DNA from 3 places in the Streptomyces sp. NPDC057682 genome. Region 1 is predicted to be linked to each of the others. Evidence: predicted binding sites of a transcription regulator. Region 1 holds the regulator's gene; each other region holds the start of a gene.
The links. Region 1 encodes HrcA, which represses chaperone genes, less so after heat shock. Its sites were predicted from a motif close to TTNGCACTCNGNNNNNCNGAGTGCNAA; they were not measured.

Region 1 (3,955 bases):
CCGCTCCTCGCCGCGGATCTTGGCCAGCTCGCGCAGCATCCGCTCCTGCTCGGGGTCGAGCTTGGTCGGGGTCATCACCTCGACGTGCACGATGAGGTCGCCGCGACCGCCGCCGCCGCGCAGATGCGTGACACCGCGCCCGTGCAGCGGGACGGACTGGCCGGACTGGGTGCCGGGCCGGATGTCGACCTCCTCCAGACCGTCCAGCGTCTCCAGCGGCACCTTGGTGCCGAGGGCCGCCGCCGTCATGGGGATGGTGACCGTGCAGTGCAGATCGTCGCCGCGCCGCTGGAAGACGCTGTGCGGCAGCTCGTGGATCTCGACGTACAGGTCGCCGGCCGGGCCGCCGCCGGGGCCGACCTCGCCCTCGCCCGCGAGCTGGATGCGGGTGCCGTTGTCGACACCGGCGGGGATCTTCACGGTGAGCGTGCGCCGGGAGCGGATGCGGCCGTCACCGGCGCACTCCGGGCACGGGGTCGGCACGACCGTGCCGAAGCCCTGGCACTGCGGGCAGGGGCGCGAGGTCATGACCTGGCCCAGGAAGGACCGGGTGACCTGGGAGACCTCACCGCGGCCGCGGCACATGTCACAGGTCTGCGCGGAGGTGCCGGGGGCCGCGCCCTCGCCGCTGCACGTCGTGCAGACGACGGCGGTGTCGACCTGGATGTCCTTGGTCGTCCCGAAGGCCGCCTCGGCGAGGTCGATCTCCAGCCGGATCATGGCGTCCTGGCCGCGGCGGGTGCGCGAGCGCGGTCCGCGCTGCGAGGCCGTGCCGAAGAAGGCGTCCATGATGTCGGAGAAGTTGCCGAAGCCGCCCTGTCCGAAGCCGCCCGCACCGCCGCCGCCGGAGGCGGACAGCGGGTCGCCGCCCAGGTCGTAGACCTGCTTCTTCTGGGCGTCCGACAGCACCTCGTAGGCGGCGTTGATCTCCTTGAACCGCTCCTGGGTCTTCGGATCGGGGTTCACGTCCGGGTGCAGCTCGCGGGCGAGCCTCCGGAAGGCCTTCTTGATCTCGTCCTGGGAAGCGTCGCGGCGCACGCCGAGTACGGCGTAGTAGTCCGTGGCCACTTACGACTCCGCCAGGATCTGTCCGACGTAACGTGCCACTGCGCGTACCGCTCCCATCGTTCCGGGGTAGTCCATGCGGGTCGGTCCGACCACGCCGAGTTTGGCGACTGCCTCGTCGCCCGAACCGTAGCCGACCGCGACGACGGACGTGGAGTTCAGCCCCTCGTGGGCGTTCTCATGCCCGATTCGTACGGTCATGCCCGAGTCCTTGGCCTCGCCGAGCAGCTTCAGCAGCACGACCTGCTCCTCCAGTGCCTCCAGCACCGGCCGGATCATCACCGGGAAGTCGTGTCCGAAGCGGGTGAGGTTGGAGGTGCCGCCGATCATCAGCCGCTCCTCCGTCTCCTCGACGAGGGTTTCGAGCAGGATCGAGAGCACGGTGGACACGGTTCCCCGGTCCTCGCTCTCGAAGGATTCCGGCAGGTCCTGCACCAGCTGCGGGACGTCCGCGAAACGGCGGCCCACGACGCGGCTGTTGAGCCGCGCGCGCAGATCCGCCAGGGACGTCTCGCCGAAGGGCGCGGGACAGTCCACCATGCGCTGTTCGACCCGGCCGGTGTCCGTGATGAGCACGAGCATCAGCCGGGCGGGCGCCAGGGAGAGCAGCTCCACGTGCCGCACCGTCGAACGGGTCAGCGAGGGGTACTGCACGACGGCGACCTGCCGGGTCAGCTGCGCGAGCAGCCGTACGGTGCGGCCCACGACGTCGTCGAGGTCGACCGCGCCGTCGAGGAAGTTCTGAATGGCGCGACGCTCCGGCGACGACAGGGGCTTGACGCCCGCGAGCTTGTCGACGAAGAGCCGGTAGCCCTTGTCCGTCGGGATGCGCCCGGCGCTGGTGTGCGGCTGGGCGATGAATCCCTCGTCCTCCAGCACCGCCATGTCGTTGCGCACGGTGGCCGGGGAGACCCCCAGCTTGTGCCGCTCGGTGAGCGCCTTGGAGCCGACGGGCTCCTCGGTGCCGACATAGTCCTGGACGATGGCGCGCAACACTTCGAGTCTGCGTTCGCTGAGCATCGCGCACACCTCCAGCTGTGTACCTCGGTCGTTCTCGGGCCGTTCCCGGGTCCGTCCCTGGCACTCTGCGCGGACGAGTGCCAGCCCTGCCCCGGTCAGTGTACGGCGACGGGGTGGCCCCCTAGCAAGGGCGACCGGCCACGCTACCCCGAGACTGCGCAGGTCGTTGCCGATAGCGTCGCGGTATGGACGCCTCTTGGGAAGACTTCGGCTGGGAGCGGCTCGGACACGGGGTGGGGCGGCGACGCCTTCCGGTGTGGGACGCGACCGTTCTCCTGGTGGCCGGGGCCGACGGCGTGCTGCTCTGCGACACCGGCTCGTCACTCCGCGAAGCCGCCGAAGTGCGCGCCCAGGCAGAGGCGATGCTGGGCCGGAGGGTGACGCATATCGCACTCAGCCACCCCCATTTCGATCATGTGCTCGGCACCGCGGCGTTCCCCGGGGCACAGGTGTACGGGGCGGCCGGCACCGCCGCACTGCTACGGGCCGGGGCGGAGGAGCTGCGCGCCGACGCCGTGGCCCAGGGGCTGCCGGAACGGGACGCCGCCGAGTCCGCCGAGGCGCTGGTGGCCCCGGCGCACGAGGTGACGGGCGAGTCCGTGCTCGATCTGGGCGGCGGGCGCGAGGTGCTGCTGGTGAACCTCGGCGCGGCGCACAGCGGCCACGACCTGGCCGTCCTGGTGCCCGGGTCTCCCCCGGTCGTGTTCTGCGGCGATCTCGTCGAGGAGTCGGGCGAGCCGCAGGCGGGCCCGGACGCCGTCCCCGCGCGCTGGCCGGCCTCCCTGGACCGGCTGCTGGAGCTGGGCGGCGAGGAGGCCCGGTACGTGCCGGGGCACGGGGCCGTGGTGGACGCCGCGTTCGTCCGGGCCCAGCGGGACGACCTGGCCCGGCGGTTCGACGTGCCGGACCCGGCGTGAATCCGTTGGGCGGGACCGCGGTCCGGCGTGCGGCGGGCCCGAGGTGATTTCGGTGGACCGGCCCGCGGTCCGGCGTGCGGCGGGCCCGGCGTGGAGCCGAAAGGCGGGACCGCGGACCGCCCGCCGCTTATCGTCGTGCGATGCGCAGCTACCAGCCGGACCTGACCCCGCCGTGGAAGCGGTCCGCCCCCGTGCCCGAGGTGCCCGCGGATCCCGATCTGGTCGTGGAGGAGGTCGCCACCGGCTTCTGCGGTGCGGTGATCCGCTGCGAGAAGACCGCCGAGGGGCCGACCGTCACCCTGGAGGACCGGTTCGGCAAGCACCGGGTCTTCCCGATGGCACCGCGCGGCTTCCTGCTGGAGGGGCGCGTCGTCACGCTGGTGCGCCCGGCGGCCGGGGGTCCGGTGCGTCCCGCGCGCACGGCCTCGGGCTCGGTCGCGGTGCCCGGCGCGCGGGCGCGGGTGGCGCGCGCCGGGCGGATCTACGTGGAGGGCCGGCACGACGCCGAGCTGGTGGAGCGGGTCTGGGGCGACGACCTCCGGATCGAGGGCGTGGTCGTCGAGTACCTGGAGGGCATCGACGATCTCCCCGCGATCGTCGACGCGTTCGGGCCGGCGCCCGACGCCCGGCTCGGGGTCCTGGTCGACCATCTGGTCCCGGGCTCCAAGGAGTCCCGTATCGCGGCCCGGGTGACCGACGGGAACGTGCTGGTGGTCGGCCATCCGTACATCGACGTCTGGGAGGCGGTGAAGCCGTCGTCGCTGGGCATTCCCGGCTGGCCCCGGGTCCCGCGCGGCCAGGACTGGAAGACGGGCGTCTGCCGGGCGCTGGGCTGGCCGGAGAACACGGGCGCGGCCTGGCAGCACATCCTGTCGAAGGTGCGCTCCTACAAGGACCTGGAGCCGGAGCTGCTGGGGCGGGTGGAACATCTCATCGATTTCGTGACCGCCCCC
Region 2 (3,955 bases), on a different contig from region 1:
GGCCCGGGACCCCGGCCGGGTCGCCGCCGAAGCGCTCTATCTGGCCGAGGTCGCCACCGACGGCAACCATCCGGAACTGGCCGAGGCGCTGGCGACCGCCGGCCGGCCCGCCACCCCGGACGCCGTGTTCGACCGCTTCCTCACCCGTCTCGTCGACGGCCTCGACGCGGACTGAGCCCGGACACGCAGAAACACCGGACACGCAGAAACACCGGGACGCCACAACGACACCGGACGCGCAACGACACCGGCCCCCGGGGACGAGTCCCCGGGGGCCGGTGTCTGCGTACTGCTGGGCCGCTGATCCGTCAGGATCAGAAGTCCATGTCACCGCCCGGCATGCCGCCCGGAGCGCCCGCGGCAGCGGCCTTCTCCGGCTTGTCGGCGATGACGGCCTCGGTGGTGAGGAAGAGCGCGGCGATGGACGCGGCGTTCTGCAGGGCGGAGCGCGTGACCTTCGCCGGGTCGAGAATGCCCTCGGCGATCATGTCGACGTACTCGCCGGTCGCGGCGTTCAGACCGTGGCCGACGGCCAGGTTGCGCACCTTCTCGACGACGACGCCGCCCTCAAGACCACCGTTGACGGCGATCTGCTTCAGCGGGGCCTCCAGCGCCAGCTTGACGGCGTTGGCGCCGGTCGCCTCGTCACCCGAGAGCTCCAGCTTCTCGAAGACGGCCGAGGCCTGGAGCAGAGCCACGCCACCACCGGCGACGATGCCCTCCTCGACGGCGGCCTTGGCGTTGCGCACCGCGTCCTCGATGCGGTGCTTGCGCTCCTTGAGCTCGACCTCGGTGGCGGCACCGGCCTTGATGACGGCCACGCCGCCGGCCAGCTTCGCCAGACGCTCCTGGAGCTTCTCGCGGTCGTAGTCCGAGTCGGAGTTCTCGATCTCGGCACGGATCTGGTTGACGCGGCCCTGGACCTGGTCGCTGTCACCGGCGCCGTCGACGATCGTCGTCTCGTCCTTGGTGATGACGACCTTGCGGGCGCGGCCGAGCAGGTCGAGACCGGCGTTCTCCAGCTTGAGGCCGACCTCCTCGGAGATGACGGTGCCACCGGTGAGGATGGCGATGTCGCCGAGCATGGCCTTGCGGCGGTCACCGAAGCCCGGGGCCTTGACGGCGACGGACTTGAAGGTGCCACGGATCTTGTTGACGACCAGGGTCGACAGGGCCTCGCCCTCGACGTCCTCGGCGATGATCAGCAGCGGCTTGCCGGACTGCATGACCTTCTCCAGCAGCGGAAGGAGGTCCTTCACGTTGCTGACCTTGGAGTTGACGATCAGGATGTACGGGTCGTCCAGGGACGACTCCATGCGCTCCATGTCGGTGGCGAAGTACGCCGAGATGTAGCCCTTGTCGAAGCGCATACCCTCGGTGAGCTCCAGCTCCAGACCGAAGGTCTGGGACTCCTCGACGGTGATGACGCCTTCCTTGCCGACCTTGTCCATGGCCTCGGCGATGAGCTCGCCGATCTGGGTGTCGGCGGCGGAGATGGAGGCCGTCGAAGCGATCTGCTCCTTGGTCTCCACGTCCTTGGCCTGCTCCAGGAGGGCGGCGGAGACGGCCTCGACGGCCTTCTCGATGCCCCGCTTGAGAGCCATCGGGTTCGCACCCGCGGCCACGTTGCGCAGGCCCTCGCGGACGAGCGCCTGGGCGAGAACGGTGGCGGTGGTCGTACCGTCGCCGGCGACGTCGTCCGTCTTCTTGGCGACCTCCTTGACCAGCTCCGCACCGATCTTCTCGTACGGGTCCTCCAGCTCGATCTCCTTGGCGATGGACACACCATCGTTGGTGATCGTGGGGGCGCCCCACTTCTTCTCGAGGACGACGTTGCGACCCTTGGGGCCAAGGGTGACCTTGACGGCGTCGGCGAGCTGGTTCATGCCGCGCTCGAGACCGCGCCGGGCCTCCTCGTCGAACGCGATGATCTTGGCCATGTGAAGTGGTCCTCCCGGACAGGGGTGGATTGCTCCGGACCGAGTGGCGCCCGCGACGGACGGCCTGCGTGCCGGTGGTTCCTTGCCCCACCGGACCTGCGGGCCTCACCGGCCCGGTCCAAGTTCTGTCACTCTCACCTGGAGAGTGCTAAGCCCAATGATTAGCACTCGACCCCCTTGAGTGCAAGCGCCTCCCTCCGGAGTGTGGACAACCGGAGGGGCGGCCGGGGGCGACGGGAGGGGCGGCCGGGCAGGTGGACGCACACGCGCGGAGGGCCCGTACCCGGGGATGCTTCCCCTGGGTCCGGGCCCTCCGTGCCTGAGTGGCGTCGTTGACCGACTGCGTCGTGTCCGGCCGGGCTCAGCCGACGGCGAGCTTGACCATGTCCGCCTGCGGCCCCTTCTGGCCCTGCGAGATCTCGAACTCAACTCGCTGACCCTCTTCGAGGGTGCGGTACCCGTCCATCTGGATCGCGCTGTAGTGGACGAAAACATCCGCACCACCGTCGACCGCGATGAAGCCGTACCCCTTCTCCGCGTTGAACCACTTGACGGTGCCCTGAGCCATGCCTAACTCCCCTATTACTGGCCCTTTCACAGGACCGCACTTCGCGGACCCGGGTCAGAACCCACCCTCCGTCAGGAGAGGGTGCGTGCGCCGGAACGCGTCGACCGCGGCTGAATGTATCTGCCCAACTGCCCTCTGCAACAGGTCAATCAGACGAGAATTCTGAGCAGCCCCGATCGCCCGAATATGGGGAATTCATGAGATTCCAGGGCAAGTCGGGCCAGGCAAAGGCCACTTATGGCGCAAGCTGCTCGAACACTTTGGCTGCATCTTGTCGTGGCCGGGCGCATTCTCGTATGCGGGCGGCACGGGCAGCGGAGGGGACTTCCCACACTCTACCGCGCTCAACCATGCAGAATTGCCCCCTCCGCTTCTCTCGCGGAGGGGGCAATACCGGTGACGCGGTGGAGTCGGGCCGCCCGGAGCGGCCCGGGGATCAGCAGCCGCCGGCGACGGCGGGGATGATCGAGATGCCGGCGCCGTCCGGGGTGGCCGTGTCCAGGCCGCCCTCGAAGCGGACGTCGTCGTCGTTGACGTACACGTTGACGAAGCGGCGGAGCTTGCCCTGGTCGTCCAGGACGCGGGCGGCGATGCCCGGGTGGTTCTTCTCCAGGGACTCGATCACCTCGGAGAGGACGGCACCCTCCGCGGGGACCTCGGCCTGGCCGCCGGTGTAGGTACGGAGGATGGTGGGGATGCGGACCTTGACGCTCATGGTGTGCCCTTCCTGAAGTCTCGGGTGATCGAAAGCTACTCAGTTACCGGCGAGTCCGGCCGCGCGGAACGCGTCGAGGTTCGGCCGGATCGTGGCCGTCGCCTGAGAGGTCTCGGCCACCGCGTCCAGGGTCTTGAGGCCGTCCCCGGTGTTCAGGACGACGGTGGTGAGCGCCGGGTCGAGCAGGCCGTCCTCGATGAGCTTCTTCGTCACGCCGACGGTCACGCCGCCCGCGGTCTCGGCGAAGATGCCCTCGGTGCGGGCCAGCAGCTTGATCGCGTCGACGATCTGCTCGTCGTTCACGTCCTCCACCGCGCCGCCGGTGCGGCGGGCGATGTCCAGGACGTACGGGCCGTCGGCCGGGTTGCCGATCGCGAGGGACTTGGCGATCGTGTTCGGCTTCTGCGGGCGGACCACGTCGTGGCCGGCCTTGAAGGCGGCGGAGACCGGGGAGCAGCCCTCGGCCTGGGCACCGAAGATCTTGTACGGCTTGTCCTCGACCAGCCCGAGCTTGATCAGCTCGCGCAGCCCCTTGTCGATCTTGGTCAGCTGGGAGCCGGACGCGATCGGGATGACGATCTGGTCGGGCAGCCGCCAGCCGAGCTGCTCGCAGATCTCGTACGCCAGGGTCTTGGAGCCCTCGCCGTAGTACGGGCGCAGGTTGACGTTGACGAAGCCCCAGCCCTCGCCCAGCGGGTCGCCGATGAGCTCGGAGCAGAAGCGGTTGACGTC
Region 3 (3,955 bases), on a different contig from region 1:
CGCCCGGTTCCGGGCTGGCAGGATGCGGCGCCATGCAGCCAGTACGACAAAAGGAAGAATTCCTCATGAAATGGCGCAGACCGGTTCAGACGGCAGGCGGGCGGGGGCGCGGACGGACCGGCGCCGGGCATCTGCGGCGCCGGCCCGGTTTCGCGGTCCTCGCCGCGCTGCTGGTCGCCGCCGTCGGTTCCGGCTGCGCGGCCGAGACCGGCGAGACGCGGGCGACCGACCCGGTGAAGGCCGCCGCGGCCCGTGCCGGACAGCCGGGCGGACCCGCGGCCGGACCCCCGGCCGGAGCGGCCGGCTCGGTCGCCGGACAGGCGGAGAAGGCCCGCAGGGCGCAGGCCGCCCGCGCGGTCGCCGCCAAAAAGTGGGGGCTGGCGAAGACCCCGCTGACCCCGCCGCTGCCCCCGGCCGTCAAACCGCGCCTCACCACCCGCAAGGGCTTCGAGGTCGAGGGCGGCGACGCCTCGCTCCCGCCGGTCTTCACCACCGTCCCCACCAAGGAGAAGGTCGTCTTCCTGACGATGGACGACGGGGACGACAAGGACCCCGAGCTGATCAGGATGATGTCGGAGCTGAACATCCCGTACAGCGCCTTCCTCACCGACTACCTGGTGCGCGACGACTACGCCTACTTCAAGGAGGCCGAGGCCCGCGGCGCCGTCATCGGCAACCACACCCTGAACCACCGCTATCTGCCGGGGCTCTCGTACGCGGAGCAGAAGCGAGAGATCTGCGACCAGCAGGACATCCTCCAGCAGCAGTACGGCGAACGCCCCCGGCTCTTCCGGCCGCCGTACGGCAACTACAACGGCGACACCCTGCGCATCGCCAAGTCCTGCGGCGTCACCGCCGTACCGCTCTGGGCGGCCGAGGCCTTCCCCGACCACATGGAGTGGCGCGAGGAGGACCGGGACCTGCACCCCGGCGACATCATCCTCACCCACTTCCGGGGCGAGAAGGACTGGAAGGGCAGCATGCCCGACCTGATCCGCTCCGTCATGAAGGTCATCACCGACAAGGGCTACGCGGTGGCCCGGCTGGAGGACTACGTATGAGAAGCGCGCACCGGCTGCTGGCCGGACTGCTGACCGCCGGTGCGCTCCTCACCGCCACCGCGGGGTGCGCGCAGTCGGTCGACCCGATCGAACGGCTGGGGCGCAAGGCCGCTCAGCGGATGAACCCCTCGCCCGCCGCGAAGCGGGCCCGGCCCGCCTCCGTGCGCGGCGACCACGGGGCCCCCGGGGCGATGGTCGTCGTCGCCTGCGGCCGCCCGGCGGCGGGCCCGGGATCCGGGGCGCGGCCGGTCCACCGGTGGCCGGCGCGGTCCGGGGCGAAGGCGGCCGGGGCGGCGCCCTCGGGGTGCGCCGCGCGGTAGTGGCTGTGCCAGGACACCAGCGCCAGCACGCAGAAGACGCCCGCCGCGATCAGCTGCACGATGCCCGCCAGCGGCAGCCCGTGACGCAGCAGCACCAGGCCGATGAGGCAGACGGCCGCGGCGAACGAGCCGAGGACGAGCGTGGTCGTCCAGTCCATCGGGGGCGGACCGGGATCCGGGACGGGCGGACGGGAGAAGTCCCGCTCCGGCTGGTCCGCGAGGAAGACCACCATCCCGCAGACCAGCACCTCCAGGCCGGTGGCGAGCAGACCGGCCGTCAGGTCGAGGGCGTTCCGGACGAGGGAGCCGGGGCGGGCGGGGGCCGGGCGGCCGATGCCGGGGGCGGGAGGGCGCATGACGCCACCGTCCTCCGGAACGGACCGCCCGGCCCCCGCGTTGTCCTTACGGTGACCCGAACGTTGCGGGCGCGCAGCCGTGCGTACCGTCGCCCCGGAGAGGGATCCCGGGCCGCCACGAGCGGCGCGCGTTGGCACTCCGCTTGACCGAGTGCTAATCGCGGTCATAGTCTCGGTTCTGGCACTCCCCGAGGGAGAGTGCCAGCAGTTCCGTGCGACCGACCGGTCCGGCACCCGCGACGACGGGCCCATGCGGTCGCCACCCCACACTTTTGACCCCGTGAGATCTCCGAAGGGGGAGACCGGATCGTGTCGACCGCCAGCTCCAAGGTTGCGATCAAGCCGCTTGAGGACCGCATTGTGGTCCAGCCGCTCGACGCCGAGCAGACCACGGCCTCCGGCCTGGTTATTCCGGACACTGCCAAGGAGAAGCCCCAGGAGGGCGTCGTCCTGGCCGTGGGTCCGGGCCGCTTCGAGAACGGCGAGCGTCTGCCGCTCGACGTCAAGACCGGCGATGTCGTGCTGTACAGCAAGTACGGCGGCACCGAGGTGAAGTACAACGGCGAGGAGTACCTCGTCCTCTCGGCTCGCGACGTTCTCGCGATCATCGAGAAGTAATTCACCCACCATCGCTTTCTTCTGCGCCCCTGGCCCCCAGCGAAATGACTAGCCGGGCGGCAGGGGCGCAGTTTTCTTGTATTCGAGAGGACAGTTCAGCTCCATGGCGAAGATCCTGAAGTTCGACGAGGACGCCCGTCGCGCCCTTGAGCGCGGCGTCAACAAGCTTGCCGACACGGTCAAGGTGACGATCGGCCCCAAGGGCCGCAACGTCGTCATCGACAAGAAGTTCGGCGCCCCCACCATCACCAACGACGGTGTCACCATCGCGCGCGAGGTCGAGCTGGACGACCCGTACGAGAACCTCGGTGCCCAGCTGGTGAAGGAGGTCGCGACCAAGACCAACGACGTCGCGGGTGACGGTACGACCACCGCCACCGTCCTCGCCCAGGCGCTCGTCCGCGAGGGTCTGCGCAACGTCGCCGCCGGCGCCTCCCCGGCCGCTCTGAAGAAGGGCATCGACGCCGCGGTCAAGGCCGTGTCCGAGGAGCTCCTCGCGACCGCCCGCCCGATCGAGGACAAGTCCGACATCGCCGCCGTGGCCGCGCTCTCCGCGCAGGACACCCAGGTCGGCGAGCTCATCGCGGACGCGATGGACAAGGTCGGCAAGGACGGCGTCATCACCGTCGAGGAGTCCAACACCTTCGGTCTGGACCTCGACTTCACCGAGGGCATGGCCTTCGACAAGGGCTACCTGTCGCCGTACATGGTGACCGACCAGGAGCGTATGGAGGCCGTCCTCGACGACCCGTACATCCTGATCCACCAGGGCAAGATCGGCTCGATCCAGGAGCTGCTGCCGCTCCTGGAGAAGGTCATCCAGGCCGGTGGCTCCAAGCCGCTGCTGATCATCGCCGAGGACGTCGAGGGCGAGGCCCTGTCGACCCTGGTCGTCAACAAGATCCGCGGCACCTTCAACGCCGTCGCGGTGAAGGCTCCGGGCTTCGGCGACCGCCGCAAGGCCATGCTCGGCGACATCGCCACCCTCACCGGTGCGACCGTCATCGCCGAGGAGGTCGGCCTCAAGCTCGACCAGGCCGGTCTGGACGTGCTGGGCACCGCCCGCCGCGTGACCGTCTCCAAGGACGACACCACCATCGTCGACGGTGGCGGCAAGTCCGACGAGGTCGCCGGCCGCGTCAACCAGATCAAGGCCGAGATCGAGGCCACGGACTCCGACTGGGACCGCGAGAAGCTCCAGGAGCGTCTGGCGAAGCTGGCCGGCGGTGTCTGCGTGATCCGCGTCGGTGCGGCCACCGAGGTGGAGCTCAAGGAGAAGAAGCACCGTCTGGAGGACGCCATCTCCGCGACCCGCGCCGCGGTCGAGGAGGGCATCGTCTCCGGTGGTGGCTCCGCCATCGTCCACGCCGTCAAGGTCCTTGAGGGCAACCTCGACAAGACCGGCGACGAGGCCACCGGTGTCGCGGTCGTCCGCCGCGCCGCCGTCGAGCCGCTGCGCTGGATCGCCGAGAACGCCGGCCTCGAGGGTTACGTCATCACCTCGAAGGTCTCCGAGCTCGACAAGGGCCAGGGCTTCAACGCCGCCACCGGCGAGTACGGCGACCTGGTGAAGGCCGGCGTCATCGACCCGGTCAAGGTC

Region 2: the regulator HrcA is predicted to act here: its motif matches at 2,102-2,128, upstream of groL (chaperonin GroEL).
Region 3: the regulator HrcA is predicted to act here: its motif matches at 1,869-1,895, upstream of groES (co-chaperone GroES).

The regions. Positions count from the first base shown of each region.
Region 1 covers NZ_JBHVIN010000002.1:453,830-457,784, forward strand. Annotated here, with positions in the region: gene dnaJ (molecular chaperone DnaJ) at 1-1,068, opposite strand, end outside; gene hrcA (heat-inducible transcriptional repressor HrcA) at 1,069-2,085, opposite strand; gene ACFVDM_RS04770 (MBL fold metallo-hydrolase) at 2,271-3,002, shown strand; gene ACFVDM_RS04775 (DUF3097 domain-containing protein) at 3,143-3,955, shown strand, end outside.
Region 2 covers NZ_JBHVIN010000029.1:40,522-44,476, forward strand. Annotated here, with positions in the region: gene ACFVDM_RS36840 (TetR/AcrR family transcriptional regulator C-terminal domain-containing protein) at 1-175, shown strand, start outside; gene groL (chaperonin GroEL) at 315-1,940, opposite strand; gene ACFVDM_RS36850 (cold-shock protein) at 2,302-2,508, opposite strand; gene ACFVDM_RS36855 (MoaD/ThiS family protein) at 2,945-3,223, opposite strand; gene thrC (threonine synthase) at 3,263-3,955, opposite strand, start outside.
Region 3 covers NZ_JBHVIN010000008.1:284,316-288,270, reverse strand. Annotated here, with positions in the region: gene ACFVDM_RS17415 (polysaccharide deacetylase family protein) at 66-1,061, shown strand; gene ACFVDM_RS17410 (hypothetical protein) at 1,174-1,737, opposite strand; gene groES (co-chaperone GroES) at 2,047-2,355, shown strand; gene groL (chaperonin GroEL) at 2,459-3,955, shown strand, end outside.